2 regions of the Nonomuraea rosea genome follow, and region 1 is predicted to be linked to the other one. Evidence: riboswitches for the same ligand, from Rfam matches in the RefSeq annotation. Region 1 holds a riboswitch; the other holds the start of a gene.

Region 1 (5,110 bases):
GGCGGCCAGAACGGCACGCCGTACACGAAGACCACCGACACCTGGGGCAACGGCTCGGGCACGAACCTGGAGACCGCCTGCGTGGACGCCCTGTACGCCGCGCAGCGCGAGTGGGACATGCTGCGGGACTGGCTCGGCAGGAACGGCATCAACGGCCAGGGCGGCGGATATCCCTCCCGCGTCGGGCTGAACGCGGTCAACGCGTACTGGAACGGCTCCTACGGCTCGTTCGGCCACAACTCCGCCAACAGCCAGCAGCTCACCTCCATGGACGTGGTCGGGCACGAGTTCGGCCACGGCATCTTCCAGTTCACCAGCGGCGGCGCGGGCAGCGGCAACGAGACCGGCGGCATGAACGAGTCCACCGGCGACGTCTTCGGCGCGCTCACCGAGGCCTTCGCGAACAACCCGAACGACCCGCCGGACTACCTGGTGGGCGAGGAGGTCAACCTGTCGGGCTCCGGCCCGATCAGGAACATGTACAACCCGGCGGCGCTCGGGCATCCCAACTGCTACAGCGCCTCCATCCCGAGCACCGAGGTGCACGCCGCGGCCGGGCCCCAGAACCACTGGTTCTACCTGGTAGCCGAGGGCACCAACCCGTCGGGCAAGCCCGCCAGCACCCGCTGCGACAGCGGTGCGGCGATCACCGGCATCGGCATCCGCAAGGCCGGCGAGGTCTTCATGTCCGCGCTGAACACCAAGACGCAGCCGTGGACGCACGCCAAGGCGCGGGTGGCCACCCTGCAGGCCGCCAAGACGCTGTATCCGGGCAGCTGCACCGAGTTCAACGTGGTCAAGAGCGCCTGGGACGGCGTGAGCGTCCGCGCCCAGTCCGGCGAGCCGACCTGCCAGCAGGGCGCCAACGACTTCTCGGTCGGGCTGGAGCCCGCCTCCGGCAGCGTCACGCCGGGGCAGAGCGCCACCACCACGGTCCGGACCACGGTGACCGGCGGCTCGGCCCAGTCGATCACCCTGCGTGCCGGAACGCTGCCCGCCGGCGTGACGGCCGCGTTCAGCCCGGCCACGATCACCGCCGGTCAGACCTCGGCCCTGACGCTCACCACGTCGTCGAGCAGCCCTCAGGGCAACCACGCCATCACGATCACGGCCGACGGCGCCGACGTGGACCGGCAGGCCACGTACAACCTGCGGATCGGGCAGACCTCCCAGGACGACTACTCCTTCGGCGTGAGCCCGTCCTCCGCCTCCGTGCAGGCGGGAGCCTCCGCCACCGCGACGATCAGCACGCAGGTGACCTCCGGCCAGGCGCAGAGCGTCACGCTGTCGGCGGGCAACGTGCCGCAGGGCGTGACCGTCGGCTTCAGCCCGCAGACGATCACGGCCGGCCAGTCGTCCACGGTGACGATCACGACCACGAGCGGCGTCACGCCGAGCACCTACGCCATCAGCCTCAACGGTGACGGCGCCAGTGCCGACCACTCGGCCTCGTTCAGCCTGACGGTGGGCGGCGGCCAGGGCACCACGTGGCAGACGTACACGGCCTACGCCGTCGGCCAGACCGTCACCTACCAGGGCGTCAGCTACCGCTGCCGGCAGGCGCACACCAGCCTGCCCGGCTGGGAGCCGCCCAACACGCCCGCGCTCTGGCAGCGGGTCTGAACGCACAAGCTGGGCGGTCACGCCGGGGTGGCCGCCCTCCGGGCGAGCAAGCCTGACTCCACGAGCCGCCGCGCGCGGGCCGACCTGCCATGACCGGTCCGCGCGCGGCCTTTCGCATTCCGGAACGGCAGATCGGCACGCGACAACACCCCCATGGCGGCACTAGGCTTGCGGACATCACCGGCGAAACCGTGCGGGAGAGCACCCTGACAGCCGGTCAGGTGTCCCTGAAGGAGCAAGCCCTCCCCGCGAACCTCTCAAGGCAAAGGACCGCACGGACTAGGTGACCTCTGGAAAGCAGGCCTGCGGGGCCTCGCCGAAGGTGAAAGTCCGGTAAAACTCGGGCGAAGCTCTCAGGCACCCATGACAGAGGGGGAGGATGCTGGCATCCAATCCTGTCCTGAGGTGCGACAAATGTCCCGACCTACACCGCTACGTGACGTTCACCAGAGCCTCGGCGCGACGCTGACCGACTTCGCGGGGTGGCTCATGCCGCTCCGGTACGGGAGCGAGTCCGCGGAGCACAAGGCCGTTCGCGAGGCGGCCGGGCTGTTCGACCTCTCGCACATGGGCGAGATCTTCCTGACCGGCCCCCAGGCCGGCGAAGCCCTGGACTACGCCCTGGTCGGTCATCTGTCGGCGCTGGCGCCCGGACGGGCCAGGTACACCATGATCGTCAACGAGCGGGGCGGGGTGCTCGACGACCTCATCGTCTACCGGCTCGGCGACGAGGAGTTCATGGTGGTGGCGAACGCCTCGAACTACGAAAAAGTCGGGCACGAGCTGAAAAATCGTGCCAAGGCGTATGACGTGGTGGTTGAGGATCGGTCGGACCAGTACGCGCTGATCGCCGTACAGGGCCCGCGCTCCCAGGAGATCCTCGCCACGCTCACCGACGCCGACCTGGCCGGGCTCAAGTACTACGCGGGCCTGCCCGGCCTGGTGGACGGGCGGCAGGCGCTCATCGCGCGCACCGGCTACACCGGCGAGGACGGGTTCGAGCTCTTCGTGGCCAACCAGGACGCCGTCCCGCTCTGGAACGCGCTCACCGCGGCCGGCGAGCCGTACGGACTCCAGCCCGCGGGCCTGTCCAGCCGGGACACGCTCCGGCTTGAGGCGGGCATGCCTCTGTACGGCAACGAGCTCGGCGCCGACCTGACCCCGTTCGACGCGGGGCTGGGCAGAGTGGTGAAATTCGACAAGCCCGGCGACTTCGTCGGCAGGTCGGCACTCGAGGCGGTCAAGGACGATCCGCCCCGGCGCCGGCTCGTCGGCCTGGTCGCGCAGGGCCGCCGGGTGCCGCGCCATGGCTACCCGGTCACCAAAGACGGCGCCGTCGTCGGCGAGGTCACCAGCGGTGCGCCCTCCCAGAGCCTGGGGCGGCCCATCGCGATGGCCTATGTGGACACCGGCGCCGAAGCAGGCCTGGCCGTGGACATTCGGGGCAGCCATGAACCTATGGACCTGGTTGAGCTGCCCTTTTACAGGAGGAACAAGTGAGCAACATCCCTGACGACCTCAGCTACACCAAGGAGCACGAGTGGGTTGCCGGGCTCGACGACGGTCTCACCGTGACCGTGGGCATCACCGCCTTCGCCGCCGAATCCCTTGGTGACGTCGTCTTCGTGCAGCTCCCCGAGGTCGGCGCGGCCGTCGAGGCGGGCGACTCCGTCGGCGAGGTGGAGTCGACCAAGTCGGTCAACGAGATCTACGCGCCGGTCGGCGGCGAGATCGTCGAGGTCAACCAGGCCATCGTGGACGACCCCGGTCTGGCCAACAGCGACCCGTACGGTGAGGGCTGGATGTTCCGGATCCGCATCGAAGGCGACCCGGAGGACCTGCTGTCCGCCGAGGAGTACACGGCGCTCACCTCCGGCGAGTCCTGACCGAACCAACGAGAAGCCGGGGTCCCGCACCGGGCCCCGGCCCTTCATGAAGGGCGCACATCAATGGCGATCAGCGTCTTCGACCTCTTCAAAATAGGCATCGGCCCGTCGAGCTCCCACACGGGAGGCCCGATGGCGGCCGCGCACAAGTTCGCCCGCGGGCTGGCGGACGACGGGCTGCTCGACCAGGTCGCCCGGGTCCAGACCATCCTGTACGGCTCCCTCGGCCTGACCGGCAAGGGCCACGGCAGCGACAAGGCGGTCCTGCTCGGCCTCTCAGGCGAGAAGCCCGAACTGGTCGACGTGGACACCATTGACGCCCGCATCACCGCCATGCGCGAGTCGGGCACGGTCAAGCTGTACGGCACGCACGAGATCCCGTTCGTCATCGGCGAGGACCTCGTCTTCGAACGCAAGATCTCCCTCCCCGAGCACCCGAACGGCATGCGCTTCACCGCCTGCGACGCCGCGGGCGGCACGCTCAGGGAGAAGGTCTACTTCTCGGTCGGCGGCGGCTTCGTCGTGGACGAGAAGGCCACGGGCGCCGACCGCATCAAGCCGGACGACACCGTGCTGCCCTACCCCTTCACCACCGGCGAGGAGCTGCTCAAGCACTGCTCGAGCACGGGCCTGTCGATCTCCGCGCTCATGCTGGAGAACGAGAAGGCCTTCGGCCGTACGGAAGAGGAGATCCGCGCGGGCATCCTGCGGCTCTGGCAGGTCATGTCGGACTGCGTGCGCCGCGGCATCTCCAGGGAAGGCGTCCTGCCCGGCGGTCTCAAGGTCAAGCGCCGCGCCAACCAGCTGCACCGCCGCCTGCAGTCGGAGCCGCCCGAGAAGGACCCGCTGCAGGCCATGGACTGGGTGACGCTGTTCGCCCTGGCGGTCAACGAGGAGAACGCGGCCGGCGGGCGCATCGTCACCGCCCCCACCAACGGCGCCGCGGGCATCATCCCGGCCGTGCTCACGTACTACACCCGCTTCACCCCGCACGCGGACGACGAGGGCGTGGTCCGCTTCCTGCTCACCGCCGCCGCGATCGGCGTGCTGTTCAAGGAGAACGCCTCGATCTCGGGCGCCGAGGTGGGCTGCCAGGGCGAGGTGGGCTCGGCCTGCTCGATGGCCTCCGCCGCGCTCACCGAGGTCCTCGGCGGCACCCCCGAGCAGGTGGAGAACGCCGCCGAGATCGGCATCGAGCACAACCTGGGGCTGACCTGCGACCCGATCGGCGGCCTGGTCCAGATCCCGTGCATCGAGCGCAACGCGGTGGCCTCCAACAAGGCCATCACGGCGGCCAGGATCGCCCTGCGCGGCGACGGCAAGCACTACGTGGCACTCGACAAGGCCATCAAGACGATGCGCGACACCGGCCGGGACATGCTCGACAAGTACAAGGAGACGTCGCGAGGCGGTCTGGCCGTCAACGTGATCGAATGCTGACGACCCGATTCGTGGCTGAAGTGCGAACACCGAGTGGAGCTTTGCGATGACGAACCCAGTGCTGGCACGGCAGGAGTGCGCGGCGACCGTCCTGGGCGGGCCCACCGCCATCATCGATCTCGGCGGCCTGCGCATCGTCACCGACCCGACCTTCGACGACG
Region 2 (5,110 bases), on a different contig from region 1:
GCCCGGTGGCCAGGGCGGTCCTGGCCGCGGCTCTGGCGGCCTCGACGTCGCCGCGCTCGTCCAGCACCACGGCGAGGCCGACGGCGGCCTGGGCCCTGTCGGGGTCGGCCGGGTCGGCGGCCAGCTCGCCGAGTATGGCGGCGGCGCCGTCGAGATCACCGCGTTCGGCCAGGCGGCGGGCGGTGTCGAGAGGCGGGATCTGCAGCTCTGAGGACGTCAAAGAGAGCTCCTTCGGCGGCGGTCGCACCGAGCCTAACGACTTCCGGCGATCATGTCTGCTCAGTTGACGCCGAAGGACTGGATGGCGCTCCCCATGCCCGCGGAGGAGGTGCTGCTCCCCCGCGGGAAGGCGGTCCTCAGTCCTCGTACGCCTCAAGAGGCGGGCAGGAGCACACCAGGTTCCGGTCGCCGTAGGCCTGGTCGATCCGCCGCACCGGCACCCAGTACTTGCCCTCGCGCAGCGACGGCAGCGGGTAGGCCGCCTCAGAACGCGAGTAGGGGTGCCCCCACTCGTCGGCGCTGACCGACTCGGCCGTGTGCGGCGCGTTGCGCAGCGGGTTGTCGGTCTTGTCGTAGTCGCCGGAGGCCACCTTGGAGATCTCCCCGCGGATGGCGATCAGCGCGTCCACGAACCGGTCGAGCTCGGTGAGGTCCTCGCTCTCCGTCGGCTCGATCATCAGCGTGCCCGCCACGGGGAAGGACATGGTCGGCGCGTGGAAGCCGTAGTCGATGAGCCGCTTGGCCACGTCGTCCACGGTGACGCCGGTCTCCTTGGTGATCTGGCGCAGGTCCACGATGCACTCGTGCGCCACCAGCCCGCCGCGCCCGGTGTAGAGCACCGGGTAGTGCGGGGCCAGGCGCCTGGCCAGGTAGTTCGCCGACAGGATGGCCTGCTCGGTCGCCGCGGTGAGCCCCTCGGAGCCCATCATCCTGATGTAGGCCCACGAGATCGGCAGGATGCCCGCCGACCCGTACGGGGCCGCCGAGACGGGCCCCACGGGCGTGCCGTTGTGCAGCGGGTGGCCGGGCAGGAAGGCCGCCAGGTGGCCGCGCACCGCCACCGGGCCGACGCCGGGGCCGCCGCCGCCGTGCGGGATGCAGAACGTCTTGTGCAGGTTCAGGTGCGAGACGTCGGCCCCGAACTCGCCCGGCTTGGCCAGCCCGACCAGCGCGTTGAGGTTGGCCCCGTCGACGTAGACCTGGCCGCCGGCGTCGTGCACCTTGGCGCACACCTCGGTGATCGTCTCCTCGTACACACCGTGCGTGGACGGGTACGTCACCATGATCGCGGCCAGCGCGTCGCGGTGCTTGTCGATCTTGGCGTCGAGGTCGGCCAGGTCGACGTTGCCGTCGGAGTCGCAGGCCACGACCACGACGCGCATGCCGGCCATGACGGCGCTGGCGGCATTGGTGCCGTGGGCCGAGGACGGGATGAGGCAGACGTCGCGGCCCTCGTCGCCGTTGGCGCGGTGGTAGGCGCGGATGGCCAGCAGGCCGGCGAACTCGCCCTGCGAGCCCGCGTTCGGCTGGATCGAGACGGCGTCGTAGCCGGTGACCTCGGCCAGCCAGCCCTCCAGCGTGCCGATCAGCTCCAGGTAGCCCTCGGCCTGGTCGTCGGGCGCGTAGGGGTGGATCGCGGCGAACTCGGGCCAGGTGATCGGCTCCATCTCGGTGGTCGCGTTCAGCTTCATCGTGCAGGAGCCGAGCGGGATCATCGAACGGTCGAGCGCGATGTCCTTGTCCTGCAGCCTGCGCAGGTAGCGGAGCATCGCGGTCTCGGAGCGGTGGCTGTGGAAGACGGGGTGGGTCAGGTACGCCGACTCGCGCGCCAGCTCGGCGGGCAGCGCGTCCGCCGCGCCCTCGATGTCCACGTCCGAGCGGTCGAGGCCGAAGGCGGCCCAGACCTTGGCGATCTCGGCGGCCCCGGTCTTCTCGTCGCAGGCGACGGACACGTGGTCGTCGCCGGCCCGCCAGAGGTTGACGCCCTGCCCGGCGGCGGCGGCGACCACCTCGGCGGCCTTGCCGGGCACGCGGACCAGGACGGTGTCGAAGAACTCGCCGTGCACGACCTCCAGACCGGCCTCGCGCAGGCCGGCGGCCAGCGCCGACGCGTAGCGGTGCACCCGGTGGGCGATCCCGCGCAGGCCCTCGGGGCCGTGGTAGACGGCGTACATGCCGGCGATGACGGCGAGCAGCACCTGGGCGGTGCAGATGTTGCTGGTGGCCTTCTCGCGGCGGATGTGCTGCTCGCGGGTCTGCAGGGCCAGGCGGTAGGCGGGGTCGCCGTCGACGTCCACCGACACGCCCACGAGCCGCCCCGGGAGCTGGCGCTGCAGGCCCTCGCGTACGGACATGTAGGCGGCGTGCGGCCCGCCGAACCCGAACGGCACCCCGAACCGCTGCGAGGAGCCGATCGCGATGTCGGCGCCCAGCTCGCCGGGGGCGGCCACCATGGTCAGGGCCAGCAGGTCGGCGGCGGCGACGACGAGCGCGCCCGCCTCGTGCGCGGCGGCGGCCACGGCGCGGAAGTCGCGCAGGCGGCCCGAGGCGCCCGGGTACTGCACCAGCACGCCGAAGCACTCGGGCAGCTCGCCGTCGAGGGGGTGCTCCACGAGCGTGATGCCGAGCGGCTCCGCGCGGGTGGCGAGCACCGCCTTGGTCTGGGGCATCGCGTCGGCGTCGACCACGAACACGGCGCTCTTGGACTTGCCGGCCCGCCGGGCCAGCGTCATGGCCTCGGCGGCGGCCGTGGCCTCGTCGAGGAGGGACGCGCCGGCCACGGCCAGCCCGGTGAGGTCGGAGACGACCGTCTGGAAGTTCAGCAGCGCCTCCAGGCGGCCCTGCGAGATCTCCGGCTGGTACGGGGTGTAGGCGGTGTACCAGCCCGGGTTCTCCAGCAGGCTGCGGCGGATGACGGCGGGCGTGACGGTGTCGTAGTAGCCCAGGCCGATCATCGAGGTGAGCACGCGGTTGCGCCCGGCCAGGGCGCGCAGCTCGGCGATGGCCTCGGCCTCGCCGATGGCGGCGGGCAGCTTGAGCCGGTCCTTGGCCCTGATGGCCTCGGGGACCGCCACGGCCACCAGATCCGCGACGGACTCGAAGCCCACGGCTTCGAGCATGCGCAGCTGCTCGGACTCCGATGGGCCGATGTGCCTGGATGCGAACGGCGGTGCTGACAGGTCGGTCATGGAGATTGCCTCCCGAGGCTTATGGAGACCGGCGCCAGGGCGCGGACGAGTGCCGGATCTCCCCCTCTGTCAGCGCGACAGCGCGACCCCGGGAAGGGCGGCGTCACGACCTGAGAGCTTCACCCCCGGGACAGGGGCTTGCACCGTCGGTGAGGCGCGCCTGGCGGGCGCACCTGCTTTCCAGAGTTGCCTCACCCGAGCGGTACAGGTTGCCTGAGAGATTCCGGGGAGGGTTGCTCCTTCGGCGCCCACGGGACCGGTGGTCCCGGGGACTCTCCCGCACGGGGTCGTCAGCCTTGCTGTCCTAGATTACTACGGTGTGCCGTGTTCGCCGGTCCACCGGGGTTCGCTCTCAGCCGATGCGGCGCGCGCGGCGCCGCTGGGCGAGCTCGTCAGCGGGGTGGTCGGCCGGGACTGTGTCCTCGACCGCCGCTCTTTCCCCCGGCAGCTCCGCGAGCGATCCCTCGACTTCACGCCAGACCCTGCCCAGCGCGATGCCGAACACGCCCTGGCCGCCCTGGAGCAGATCGATCACCTCATCGGCCGAGGTGCACTCGTAGACGCTGACGCCGTCGCTCATGAGCGTGATCTGCGCGAGGTCGCCGACCCCGCGATCACGTAGATGCTGCACGGCCGTACGGATCTGCTGTAGTGACACCCCGGTGTCGAGGAGCCGCTTGACGACCTTGAGCACCAGGATGTCGCGGAAGCTGTAGAGGCGCTGCGAGCCCGAGCCGTGCGCGGCTCTTATCGTGGGCTCCACCAGAGCCGTGCGCGCCCAGTAGTCGAGCTGCCTGTAGGTGATGCCGGCCGCCGAGCAGGCCGTCGGCCCGCGGTATCCGATGTCGTCCGGCAGCGCCGACGGCTGCTCGTCGAAGAGCAGACCCTGCTCTCCGGCACGCTGCCGCGCGCTCTCGCGCCGAACCGGATCTTCCTGGCCGGCCGTCTTTCCCTCGCCGCTGCTGACCGCCACGCGGACCTCCGGCTTTCTCTCATCCCGTGGCCTGATCTGGGGGTTCGTAAAGGGCGACCACGGGTTTCACTTGCACCGTAGGACCGTGACCATGCTCAGTCAACGATCCGGCTCGGCGCGTCGTGAAGCGTAAATGCACTGAAATACCTACCCCGCCCTGCCAAAGTCTTCGGGAGTGATCGTGTCAAGGAACTCCCTGAACTTCTCCACCTCGTCTTCCTGGTCGTCTGGAATGATCACTCCGGCCTCCTGGACGACCTCCTCGCTGGCGAAGATCCTGGCTCCGGTGCGCAGGGCGAGCGCGATGGAGTCAGAGGGCCGCGCGCTCACCTCCACGCCGTTGGAGAACACCAGGTCGGCGAAGAAGATGCCGTCGCGCAGGGCGACGATGTTGACCGCGCGCAGGCCTACGCCCAGGGCGCTCAGCACGTCGCGGAAAAGGTCATGCGTGAGCGGCCTCGGCGGCGGCTCCTCCGCCTGGGCCAGGGCGATGGCCGTGGCTTCCGTCATGCCGATCCAGATGGGAAGGAACCGTTCCCCTTGTGCCTCCTTGAGCAAGACGATCGGCTGATTTGTGGGCATTTCAACTCGAACGCCCACGACCTCCATCTGCAACACGGGCTGCTCCGTATTCCTGACCGGTCACCCGGCACAGCTATTTGATCGGCGCTTCTGCTGACTCGCTACTGCAATTCAACGTAACACCCGGCGGGGCTCGAATGTGCCTTCGCCTCCTAGCCCGCTACGGTCTCAACGACCCAGGACCGACCGGACTCCCATGCGGACAAGGGCTGCGTGCAGATCGAGCAGAAGCGTGGACAACTCCCTGGCGACTTCGTCGGCCTCGCCGATGGCTCCGGGGGCGCGCCGCTTGAGTATGGGGGCGACGGTCTGCTCGACCAGACCGCACTCGCGCTCCGCCGCCGCCTTGACCGCCCGCAGGTGCCGG

What was found. A riboswitch is a leader RNA that binds a small molecule or an ion and turns the genes downstream of it on or off. The one in region 1 is predicted to bind glycine.
Region 2: it holds a riboswitch for glycine, as region 1 does, so the genes downstream of both, gcvP (aminomethyl-transferring glycine dehydrogenase) here and gcvT (glycine cleavage system aminomethyltransferase GcvT) in region 1, are expected to answer to the same signal.

What each region holds. Positions count from the first base shown of each region.
Region 1 is NZ_BAABDQ010000019.1:27,430-32,539, forward strand. It holds gene ABEA43_RS35730 (M4 family metallopeptidase) at 1-1,623, shown strand, start outside; glycine riboswitch at 1,808-1,906, shown strand; gene gcvT (glycine cleavage system aminomethyltransferase GcvT) at 2,038-3,123, shown strand; gene gcvH (glycine cleavage system protein GcvH) at 3,120-3,509, shown strand; gene ABEA43_RS35745 (L-serine ammonia-lyase) at 3,573-4,949, shown strand; gene ABEA43_RS35750 (MBL fold metallo-hydrolase) at 4,996-5,110, shown strand, end outside.
Region 2 is NZ_BAABDQ010000035.1:15,710-20,819, forward strand. It holds gene ABEA43_RS49470 (tetratricopeptide repeat protein) at 1-220, opposite strand, end outside; gene gcvP (aminomethyl-transferring glycine dehydrogenase) at 357-3,188, opposite strand; glycine riboswitch at 3,379-3,478, opposite strand; gene ABEA43_RS49480 (MerR family transcriptional regulator) at 3,541-4,161, opposite strand; gene ABEA43_RS49485 (bifunctional nuclease family protein) at 4,309-4,779, opposite strand; gene ftsR (transcriptional regulator FtsR) at 4,912-5,110, opposite strand, start outside.